2 regions of the Allorhizobium sp. Av2 genome follow, and region 2 is predicted to be linked to the other one. Evidence: riboswitches for the same ligand, from Rfam matches in the RefSeq annotation. Region 2 holds a riboswitch; the other holds the start of a gene.

Region 1 (5,138 bases), 770 kb from region 2:
GACCGGGAAAGCCTGACGGGACCGTCTTTCAGCACGACCATGTCGCCTGTCTTGTATAAATGCGCCGTCATGCCGGTCTCCTTGCAGGACTACTGCTCGCGGATCAAATGCCGAAACGAAAATGCGCCGGGAAACCGCTTTGGTTTCGCCGGGGCGAAAAGATGCGGACAACAGTGCGAACGGCGCGGTGCGGATTTTTGCAGCGCTGTGCGCCGATATCGGCGCTCACGTGCCGCTGCAAAAACGAATAGTCCCTGCCCAATCCTGCCATCGAACCGCACCCGGTTCAGCGGCACAGACAAAAACCGGAACGTCCGGTCTTGCAGCTCAGTCAGGCAGAGGAAAGTTTAACTCATGCCCATTCGGGGCCAAAGCGCTTTCCTGCCGGAAAAGGTGACCCCATCCTGAATGGTCGAGCAGGATGTGGGGGCCAAACTGGCAGATTTCAAACAAAATACAAGCTTTATTTGTGAAGAGATTGGCCTGCACTGGCTTGTCGCTGGCTGTGCCGCTGATTACTTTCACCGAAATTCACGATGAATTGGAGAGATCATGCCATTTGCCGGGCAATTCACCGGAAGCGCGGATTATATCGCCGACAAGGACCTGACGGTGGCCGTCAATGCGGCCATCGCGCTGGAACGGCCGCTGCTGGTCAAGGGGGAGCCAGGCACCGGCAAGACCGAGCTGGCCCGCCAGGTTGCCGCGGCTCTTGGTCTCGACATGATCGAATGGACGATCAAATCCACCACCAAGGCGCAGCAGGGGCTTTACGAATATGATGCCGTGTCGCGCCTGCGCGATAGCCAGCTGGGAGATCCGCGTGTCAGCGATATCGGCAATTATATAAGGCGCGGCAAGCTCTGGGAGGCTTTTGCGGCGGGGAGAAAGACCGTGCTGCTGATCGATGAGATCGACAAGGCCGATATCGAGTTTCCCAACGATCTGTTGCAGGAACTGGATCGGATGGAGTTTCACGTCTATGAGACCGGCGAGCGGGTGAAGGCGCAGGTGCGCCCGATCGTTATCATCACCTCCAACAATGAGAAAGAGCTGCCCGATGCCTTCCTGCGTCGGTGTTTCTTCCATTATATCCGCTTTCCAGATGCCGAGACGCTGGCGCGGATCGTCGAGGTTCACTATCCCGGCATCAAGCAGCGGCTGCTCCAGGCGGCCCTGACCCGGTTTTACGAGATCCGCGAAACGCCGGGCCTGAAAAAACGTCCATCGACCTCGGAAGCCTTGGACTGGATACGCCTGCTGGTGGCCGATGAGGTCGATCCCGTCGATTTGCGCAGCGATGCCGCCAATGCCCTGCCCAAACTGCACGGCGCGCTTTTGAAGAATGAGCAGGACGTGCATCTGTTCGAGCGGCTTGCCTTCATGGCCCGCCGGGATGGAGCGCGGGACGGACGCTGATCCTTGCTGCGGTGCAGCTTATGTTTTCATTGATTCGTAACGGGTGAAGGCGTAAATAGCTGTCTTCTCGTGGTGATTTGGCCGGCCGGCTTGCAGCCACGTAAAATAAATTGCTAAAGGGCCGAGGCAAGTTATCCAAGACTTTCCGAGGCCGATGGCGATAGCAAAGCTGCCGCACCGTGCCGTGACAGGAAAGTTTAAAGCCGATGCCGATCAAGATTCCCGATACGCTCCCCGCCTTCGACGCCCTCGTTCATGAGGGTGTGCGGGTCATGACGGAAACCGCAGCGATCCGTCAGGATATTCGCCCGTTGCAGATCGCCCTGCTCAATCTCATGCCCAACAAGATCAAGACCGAGGTGCAGTTTGCCCGGCTGATCGGCGCATCGCCATTGCAGGTGGAACTGACCCTGGTGCGGATTGGCGGGCATAAGGCCAAGAACACGCCCGAAGAGCATCTCCTGTCCTTCTACCAGACCTGGGAAGAGGTCAAGCACCGCAAGTTCGACGGACTGATCATTACCGGTGCGCCGGTGGAAACGCTGCCCTTTGAAGACGTCACCTATTGGAGCGAGATGCAGCAGATTCTCGACTGGACGCAAACCAATGTTCACACGACAATGAATGTCTGCTGGGGGGCGATGGCGGCGATCTATCACTTCCACAAGGTGCCGAAACATGGGCTGAAGGAAAAGGCCTTCGGCGTGTTCCGCCACCGCAATCTGGCGCCGTCCTCCATTTATCTCAACGGCTTCTCGGATGATTTTCAGGTGCCGGTGTCTCGCTGGACGGAGGTGCGCCGCGCCGATATCGAAAAAGTACCGGACCTGAACATCCTGATGGAATCCGATGAAATGGGCGTGTGTCTGGTGCAGGAGGACAAGGGCAATCGGCTCTACATGTTCAATCACGTTGAATATGATTCCACCTCGCTGGCCGATGAATATTTCCGCGACGTCAGCGCTGGCATCCCGATCCGCCTGCCATATGATTACTTTCCCCATAACGATGATACATTGACGCCGCTCAACCGCTGGCGCAGCCATGCGCATCTGCTGTTTGGAAACTGGATCAACGAGATGTATCAGACCACCAGCTATGATTTGAACGATATCGGCAAGGAGTGCGGCAAATGACTGGGGATCTTCTGGTCCGTCCTTTGACTAATGACGACGAGGCAGACTGGCGCCGCCTATGGCGCGCCTATCTCGCCTTTTACGAAACGGAGCTTCCGGAAGAGGTCTATGCGACCACCTTTGCCCGGCTGACGGGGCAGGGAGCTGGCGAATTTCGCGGCTTCCTGGCTGTGGCTGAGGGTAAAGCTGTGGGCCTTAGCCATTATGTTTTTCATCGGTCCTGCTGGTATATTTCCGATGTCTGCTATCTTCAGGATCTATATGTCGATCCTGAGGTGCGTGGGCTGGGTATTGGTCGGGCGCTGATTGCAGCGGTCAATGCTGCGGCGGTGGAAGCAGGCGCAGGCAAGGTCTATTGGATGACCCAGGAGTTTAACAGCACGGCCCGGCGCCTCTATGATCAGGTGGCGGACAAGACCCCCTTCATCATCTATCAGCAACCGCTCTGAGCGCCGATGTTCCTGCCTTTCTTCCTCAAGCTCAAACAACAGAAAATCCCGGTCTCCCTCGGGGAATATCTGGCCTTGCTGCAAGGGGTGGAGCGCGGCCTTGTCGATTTCGACATTGAGGCTTTCTATTATCTGGCGCGCACGACGCTGATCAAGGATGAGCGGCATATCGACCGTTTCGATCTGGCCTTTGCCGAATGTTTCAAGGGGTTGGAAGCGACCGGTTGGCCGCAGGCGGGTGTGTCTGAGACCGCTCTGCCGGAAGAATGGTTGCGCAAGCTGACCGAAAAACACCTGTCCGACGAAGACAAGAAACTGATCGAAGCCATGGGTGGTTTCGACAGGCTGATGGAAACGCTGAAACAGCGGTTGGCCGAGCAGAAGGAGCGCCATCAGGGCGGCTCGAAATGGATCGGCACAGCGGGGACCTCGCCCTTCGGGGCCTATGGCTACAATCCGGAAGGGGTGAGGATCGGTCAGGACGGATCGCGCCATCGCCGCGCCGTCAAGGTGTGGGACCAGCGGGAATTTCGTAATCTCGACGATTCCGTCGCGCTTGGCACCCGCAATATCAAGGTGGCGTTACGGCGGCTGCGACGGTTCGTGCGGCAAGGCGCGTTGGACGAATTTGATTTGAGCGGCACGATCCGCGCGACGGCGGAGCATGGCTATCTTGACATCAAGACCCAGGCGGAACGGCGCAATGCCGTCAAGCTGCTGATGTTCTTCGATATCGGTGGCTCCATGGACGATCACGTCAAAGGCGTGGAGGAGTTGTTTTCGGCAGCCCGGTCGGAATTTCGGCATATGGAGCATTTCTACTTCCACAATTGCCTTTATGAACGGGTATGGAAAGACAATCGCCGCCGCCGGACCGACGTCATCCCGACGGAAGAAATTATCCGCACCTATGGGCCGGATTACCGGGTGCTCTTCGTCGGAGATGCGGCGATGAGCCCCTATGAGATCACCATGATCGGCGGATCGGTGGAGCATTGGAATGGTGAGCCCGGCGCCCTCTGGCTTTCGCGCATCACGGAGCATTTTCGCAAATGTCTGTGGCTCAACCCGATGCAGCAGGAACATTGGGCCTATACCCATTCTATCGGTTTGATTTCCCGTCTCATGGGCGGGCGAATGCATCCCCTGACGCTTGGCGGCTTGGAGGATGCGGCACGAGAGCTGTCGCGCTAACCCGGCTTGCATCGTCTATGGTGCGTTGATACCTGCTGTAACGCCTTATGGTTGCTGGATATTTTATCTCTGATCGATTTCGGTTTGAGGAATTATGCAATAAACCTATGTGACACAGCAGAAACGATGACGCGCCCGCCTCAGGCAGGCACCGTCGATGCAAGGGTGAGGAAGCATATGCAGCGTCTGGAATTTGGCACGACCACCAAGGGTGAAACGGTAGAGCAGGTCACGCTGCATGGCGGTGGCCTGAAGGCCAGGGTGCTGACCTGGGGTGCGGTGATCCAGGATCTCAGGATGGAAGGCCATGTGGCACCGCTGGTGCTGGGTTTCGAGCATTTCGAAGACTATGCCATCCACTCTCCCTATTTTGGTGCGACGCCCGGGCGGTTGGCCAATCGCATTGCAAACGGACGTTTCACCCTTGACGGTGAAGACTATCAGCTGGAATGCAACGAGCGCGGCCTCACCCATCTGCATGGTGGCAGCGACGGTATCGGCAGGCGCAATTGGACGATTGCCGATCTGGACCGTGACCGGGTGGTGCTCGAGATCACCGATCCGGCGGGCCGGGCGGGCTATCCCGGCAATGCCCATATCCGGGCGACCTATCACCTCCAGGATGACGGTGTGCTGGCGGTGGTCTATGAGACGACCACGGACGCGCCGACGCTCGCCAATCTCTGCCAGCATTCCTATTTCAACCTGGATGATTCGCCTGACATGCTGGATCATGAGTTGATGATTGCCGCCGACCACTACCTGCCTGTCGATGAGCGTCTGATTCCGACCGGAGAGCAGCGCCCGGTAATCGGTACGCCGTTTGATTTCAGGCAGATGGGCGTCATGCGTCGCACAGAAGACGGTGTTCAGGTCCCCTTCGACAACAATTTCTGTCTGTCGCAGACACGGGTGGCCAAGCGTAGCGTCGCCATGGCCC
Region 2 (5,138 bases):
CTTCCAGCCCGGCTTGCGCCTGTCCCGCCGCGACGCGCTATGGGCGCTGAAGGGATTGCATAACGATCCCCTGCCGTTGTTCGCTGCGGTTTCAGCACGCGAGGGGGCCAGCGTGGCGGAAGTCAACGAACCGGTGATGACGCTAAATGAGATGACGGAAGGCAGCCAGGTCGTCGAGGATTACAGCCATGTCGGCCTGACTTTGCGGGCGCACCCGCTTTCCTTCCTGCGCAACGATCTGCGCCACCGACGAATCATAACATGTCAGGAAGCGATGCGCGCCCGAGACGGCCGATGGATCGAGGCGGCTGGCCTGGTGCTGGTGCGCCAACGCCCCGGCAGTGCATCGGGTGTTATCTTCATCACGCTTGAGGACGAAAGCGGCATCAGCAATATCGTCGTATGGCCGAAAGTCTTCGAACAGTATCGGCGCATCGTGCTGGGGGCCAGCATGGTGGGCGTCTATGGCCGCGTCCAACGTGAAGGTGATGTCGTGCATCTGATTGCCCATAGGCTGACCGATCTTTCGACCGAATTGGCCAGCGTCGGACAACGTGATATGATTTCCCCGCTGTCTCACGAACGCTGTGATGAGTTCCATGACAGCAAGCCTGGCCTTGAGCCATCCACAGCCCCCAAACAGCTCCGCATTCCCGATGCCCTGCCGGATGACCGGCCCGTTGAGAGCATCCGGGTAAAGAGCCGGAATTTCCATTAGAGTTTGTCAGGGAAAAGTGATCACCGGTTTTCCCGAAAAGACAAACTCAGACAAAGAAAAGCAAGAGTCTGTCTGATTCAATCTGAACTTGACAGACTCTAGGCTGTAGTAACAAATTAACGACTGGGATTCCCTTTCCGTCGCAAATCAGATTCAACGCTAACTTTTGGAGGTTTAGCGATGGATGGTGAGGTTCTCCGAGATGACCAGTGGGAGCGTTTGAAACCGTTTATTCCCGGCCGGTCGTAAAGGTAAACGCGGCCCACGCAGCGACGGTCGGCGGTTCTTTGATGCGATTTTATGGCTTGCCCGGTCTGGAGCCCGCTGGCGAGATCTGCCGGAAGACCGCTTCGGCTCTTATCAGGCAGTCAAACGGCGTTACTATCGTTGGATCGAGCAGGGCATTTTCGACGAGATTTTCGAGGCCGTCGCTGCGGACCCGGATTTGGAGTGGCTGTCCATCGACGCCACTGTGATCCGGGCTCAGGCGCAAGCCGCTGGCGGACGCCGAAAAAGGGGGGACCGCAAGCCCAGGCTCTCGGTCGCTCCAGAGGTGGATTTGGCTGCAAAATCCATGCGGTCGTTGATGCGCTAGGGTTGCCGGTTCGTTTTCAACTCGGGCCCGGACAGCAAAATGACATGGCTCCAGCCTGCGACCTCGTTCGGGGACTGCCAGCTCAAAAGGTGCTTGCAGACCGTGCCTATGATGCCGATCATCTGCACGATGTCATTCTCGAACAAGGCGGTGAACCGGTCATTCCGCCGCGACGGCATCGCAAGTACCAGCATGCCTATGATCGCATCGCTTACAGGCAGAGATGGGGTATTGAGAGCTTCTTTGCCAAGCTCAAGCAGTGGCGGCGTATCGCCACGCGATATGACAAACTCGCCGCCAACTTTCTCGGGTTCATTAAGCTCGCCAGCATAATGCTATGGATCAAATGATTAAATTGTCACTACAGCCTAAAGCGTTTAAGCTTTTCTCGGCGTTGAATTTGGCAGAACTGGAGCGGGTGAAGGGAATCGAACCCTCGTATTCAGCTTGGGAAGCTGCTGCTCTACCATTGAGCTACACCCGCCTGATGCTCGAGAGTTCCTACACTTGGGCGTTGATGTCAAGCATGAAAGCGCAGGTCAGGCTGCGCGAAAATGCTTGGAGAGCTTCAGTCCCTGGGCCTGGTAATTGGAGCCGAGGCCTGTGCCGTAGAGGCCTTGGGGATGCTCGAGCATATGTTCATAGACCAGGCGGCCGATGATCTGGCCGTGCTCAAGAATATAGGGTACTTCGTGGCTGCGCACTTCCAACACCGCGCGGCTGCCGGTGCCGCCGGCCCCGGCATGGCCGAAGCCGGGATCGAAAAAGCCGGCATAATGAACGCGGAATTCCCCAACCAGCGGGTCATATGGGGTCATTTCCGCCGCATAGAGCGGCGGGACATGGACGGCCTCGCGTGAGACGAGAATGTAGAATTCGTCGGGATCGAGGATCAATTCGTCACGGCCACGGCTGTAGAGCGGTTCCCAGAAGTCCAGCACATCATGGGCAGCCTTACGGTCAACGTCGATCACTGCCGTATGGTGCTTGCCGCGATAGCCGACCAGTCCGTCCGGCCCCGTCCCCTTCAGATCGATGGACAGCGCGATGCCGCCGCCCGAGACATTGGGAGTCTCGCTGGCCACCAGCGTCTCGGCCTTGTGCAGATCCAGAAGTGCGCTATCGCTCAGAAGCGCATGGCCGATCCGGAAGCGGATCTGCGACAGGCGAGAACCGCGCCGCACGATGATCGGAAACGTCCGCGGGCTGATTTCCAGATAAAGCTGGCCCTTATAGCCTGCCGGGATCTTGTCAAATTCCTGCGCATAATCGACCATCACCCGGGTAAAGATGTCGAGGCGACCGGTCGAGCTTTTCGGATTGGTGGAAGCCGATAGATCCGCCGGGAGATCCAGGCTCTCCATCAGCGGCACGATATAGACACAGCCGGTTTCCAGCACAGCGCCGTGCTCCAGATCGATCTCGTGCAGGGTCAACCGTTGCAGCTTATCCGCCACGGTGCTGTTGGGGCCAGGCATGAAACTGGCGCGCACCCTGAGCGCTTTGGAGCCCAACCTCAGATCAAGACTCGCCGGCTGGATCTGGTCGTGATCAAGCATGGTTTCGCTCAAAAGCGAGCCCGAGCCAAACAAGTCGCCGATGGCGCGATCCGCCAATATGCCCGCATTCCGCTTCATTCTGTCTTCCTTGCAGCGCCGACGCCGAACAATGCGCGCGCAACATGCCGCAGCCTGTAAAACCTCGGCATATAGTATATGACAAAACCAAACTCCGGGAATTGACGCAAGCAAAAGAACGGCGTAAGCAAATCTTATCCCGTGGTGATTTGGCCGGTCGGCTTGCAGCCACGTTAAACAATTGGCTAAAAAGATCGGACACGTGCAAACCGGTCCGTATTTCGCGACCGGTTTTTTTGTGTTCGAAAGGCTCATACAGCATGGCAAACAATTGGCGCCCAGCAACCAAACTCGTTCATGGCGGCACGCTGCGTTCACCTTATGGCGAAACATCCGAAGCCATCTATCTTACCCAGGGCTTCGTCTACGACAGCTCGGAAGCGGCAGAAGCCCGCTTCAAGGGCGAGACCGAAGGCTATATCTACGCCCGCTATGGCAGCCCGACCAATGACATGTTCGAAAAGCGCATGTGCCTGCTGGAAGGTGCCGAAGATGCCCGCGCCATGGCCTCCGGCATGGCTGCCGTCGCGGCCTCCATTCTCTGCCAGGTTCAGGCTGGCGATCATATTGTCGCCGCCCGCGCCCTGTTCGGCTCCTGCCGCTGGGTGATCGAAACCCTGGCACCCAAATATGGCGTGGATTTCACCCTGGTCGATGGCCGCGACCTGAAGAATTGGGAGGACGCCATCCGCCCGAATACCAAGGTGTTTTTCCTGGAAAGCCCCACCAATCCTACCCTGGAAGTGGTGGACATTGCCGGCGTCGCCAAGCTTGCCAACCAGGTCGGCGCGACCGTGGTGGTCGACAATGTTTTCGCCACCCCGCTCTTTCAAAACCCGCTGGAACTTGGTGCCCATGTCGTTGTCTATTCGGCAACCAAACATATCGACGGCCAGGGCCGATGCCTGGGCGGTATCGTGCTATCGTCCAAGCAATGGATCGAGGAAAAACTCCAGGATTACTTCCGCCATACCGGTCCGGCCATGTCCCCCTTCAATGCCTGGACCCTGTTGAAAGGCGTCGAGACCCTGCCGTTGCGCGTCAAGCAGCAGACGGAAAATGCCGGTCGTATCGCCGATTTTCTGGCTGACAACAGCAAGATTGCCCGCGTCATCTATCCAGGCCGCGCCGACCATCCGCAGGCCGACATCGTCGCCAAGCAGATGAAGGGCGGCTCCACGCTGGTTGCTTTCGAAATGAAGGGCGGCAAGGCGGCGGCTTTTGCCCTGCAGAATGCTCTGCAAGTGGTGAAGATCTCCAACAATCTCGGTGACGCCAAGAGCCTGATCACTCACCCGGCCACCACCACCCACAAGAACCTGACGGACGAAGCCCGTGCAACGCTCGGCATGTCCGGCGGCACATTGCGCCTGTCCTGCGGCATTGAAGACGCCGAAGACCTGGTAGAGGACTTCGCTCAGGCGCTGGAAGCCGTTTCCGCGTGATGGCCGCACATGCCAAGGACGGAAAGGCTTGAGGCGTTCTCAAGCCGTAAAATTTCAGGTGGCGTGACGCGCCCCCTGAACCGCATGAAGATGCAGCAGATATAAAGTGCAACAGCGTCCTTTGTAGATTTTATAAAACGGGCCGCGCTGTAGCCCCATCTGAAACACCCATATCCTTCATGGAGAAACCTGATATAGTGGCGCCAGCCTTTCCTGAAGTTTGTCGCTACAGGTTTTTAAAACTCTAAAAAATTTTTCAATACCCTTATTTTTTACTGGAAATTAAGTCTGTTAATGGTCTTTATTAACGCAGGATTATTTCACTGCGACGACACTGCCACAAACCATAACCTTATCGGCTTTTGCAAATGTATGCTTACCAAAGCGTCAAGAAGTCTCCTTTCATGTATCGCGCGCTGACACGGGATATAGAGGTCACAGTCGAGCCATTTTATCTGGCGGAACAGTCCGACCCGGAAGACAGTCGCTATGTCTGGGGCTACAAGGTCGTCATTGTTAATCGGTCGAATGCGGCCGTCCGGCTGATCAATCGTTACTGGCATATTACCGACCAGAATGGCCAGGTGGACGAGGTGAGCGGACCGGGCGTGATCGGCGAACAGCCGCGCCTGGCGCCGGGGGAAAGTTTTGAATATTCTTCAGGCTGCCCCCTGGATACGCCCTCCGGCATTATGTTCGGTCGCTACGAAATGGAAACCGATGACGCCGAAACCTTCGACGTT

The links. A riboswitch is a leader RNA that binds a small molecule or an ion and turns the genes downstream of it on or off. The one in region 2 is predicted to bind S-adenosylmethionine.
Region 1: linked by a shared signal. The riboswitch ahead of metA (homoserine O-acetyltransferase MetA) and the one ahead of FS819_RS00905 (O-succinylhomoserine sulfhydrylase) in region 2 are both predicted to bind S-adenosylmethionine.

What each region holds. Positions count from the first base shown of each region.
Region 1 is NZ_CP192696.1:3,276,082-3,281,219, reverse strand. Features, by position in the region: gene FS819_RS15385 (hypothetical protein) at 1-71, opposite strand, end outside; gene FS819_RS15380 (AAA family ATPase) at 553-1,419, shown strand; SAM riboswitch at 1,479-1,556, shown strand; gene metA (homoserine O-acetyltransferase MetA) at 1,626-2,555, shown strand; gene FS819_RS15370 (GNAT family N-acetyltransferase) at 2,552-3,004, shown strand; gene FS819_RS15365 (vWA domain-containing protein) at 3,011-4,198, shown strand; gene FS819_RS15360 (aldose epimerase family protein) at 4,376-5,138, shown strand, end outside.
Region 2 is NZ_CP192696.1:186,517-191,654, reverse strand. Features, by position in the region: gene FS819_RS00925 (error-prone DNA polymerase) at 1-718, shown strand, start outside; partial or broken gene FS819_RS00920 (IS5 family transposase) at 899-1,663, shown strand; tRNA gene FS819_RS00915 (tRNA-Gly) at 1,724-1,797, opposite strand; gene FS819_RS00910 (2'-deoxycytidine 5'-triphosphate deaminase) at 1,853-2,950, opposite strand; SAM riboswitch at 3,082-3,160, shown strand; gene FS819_RS00905 (O-succinylhomoserine sulfhydrylase) at 3,211-4,395, shown strand; gene apaG (Co2+/Mg2+ efflux facilitator ApaG/CorD) at 4,800-5,138, shown strand, end outside.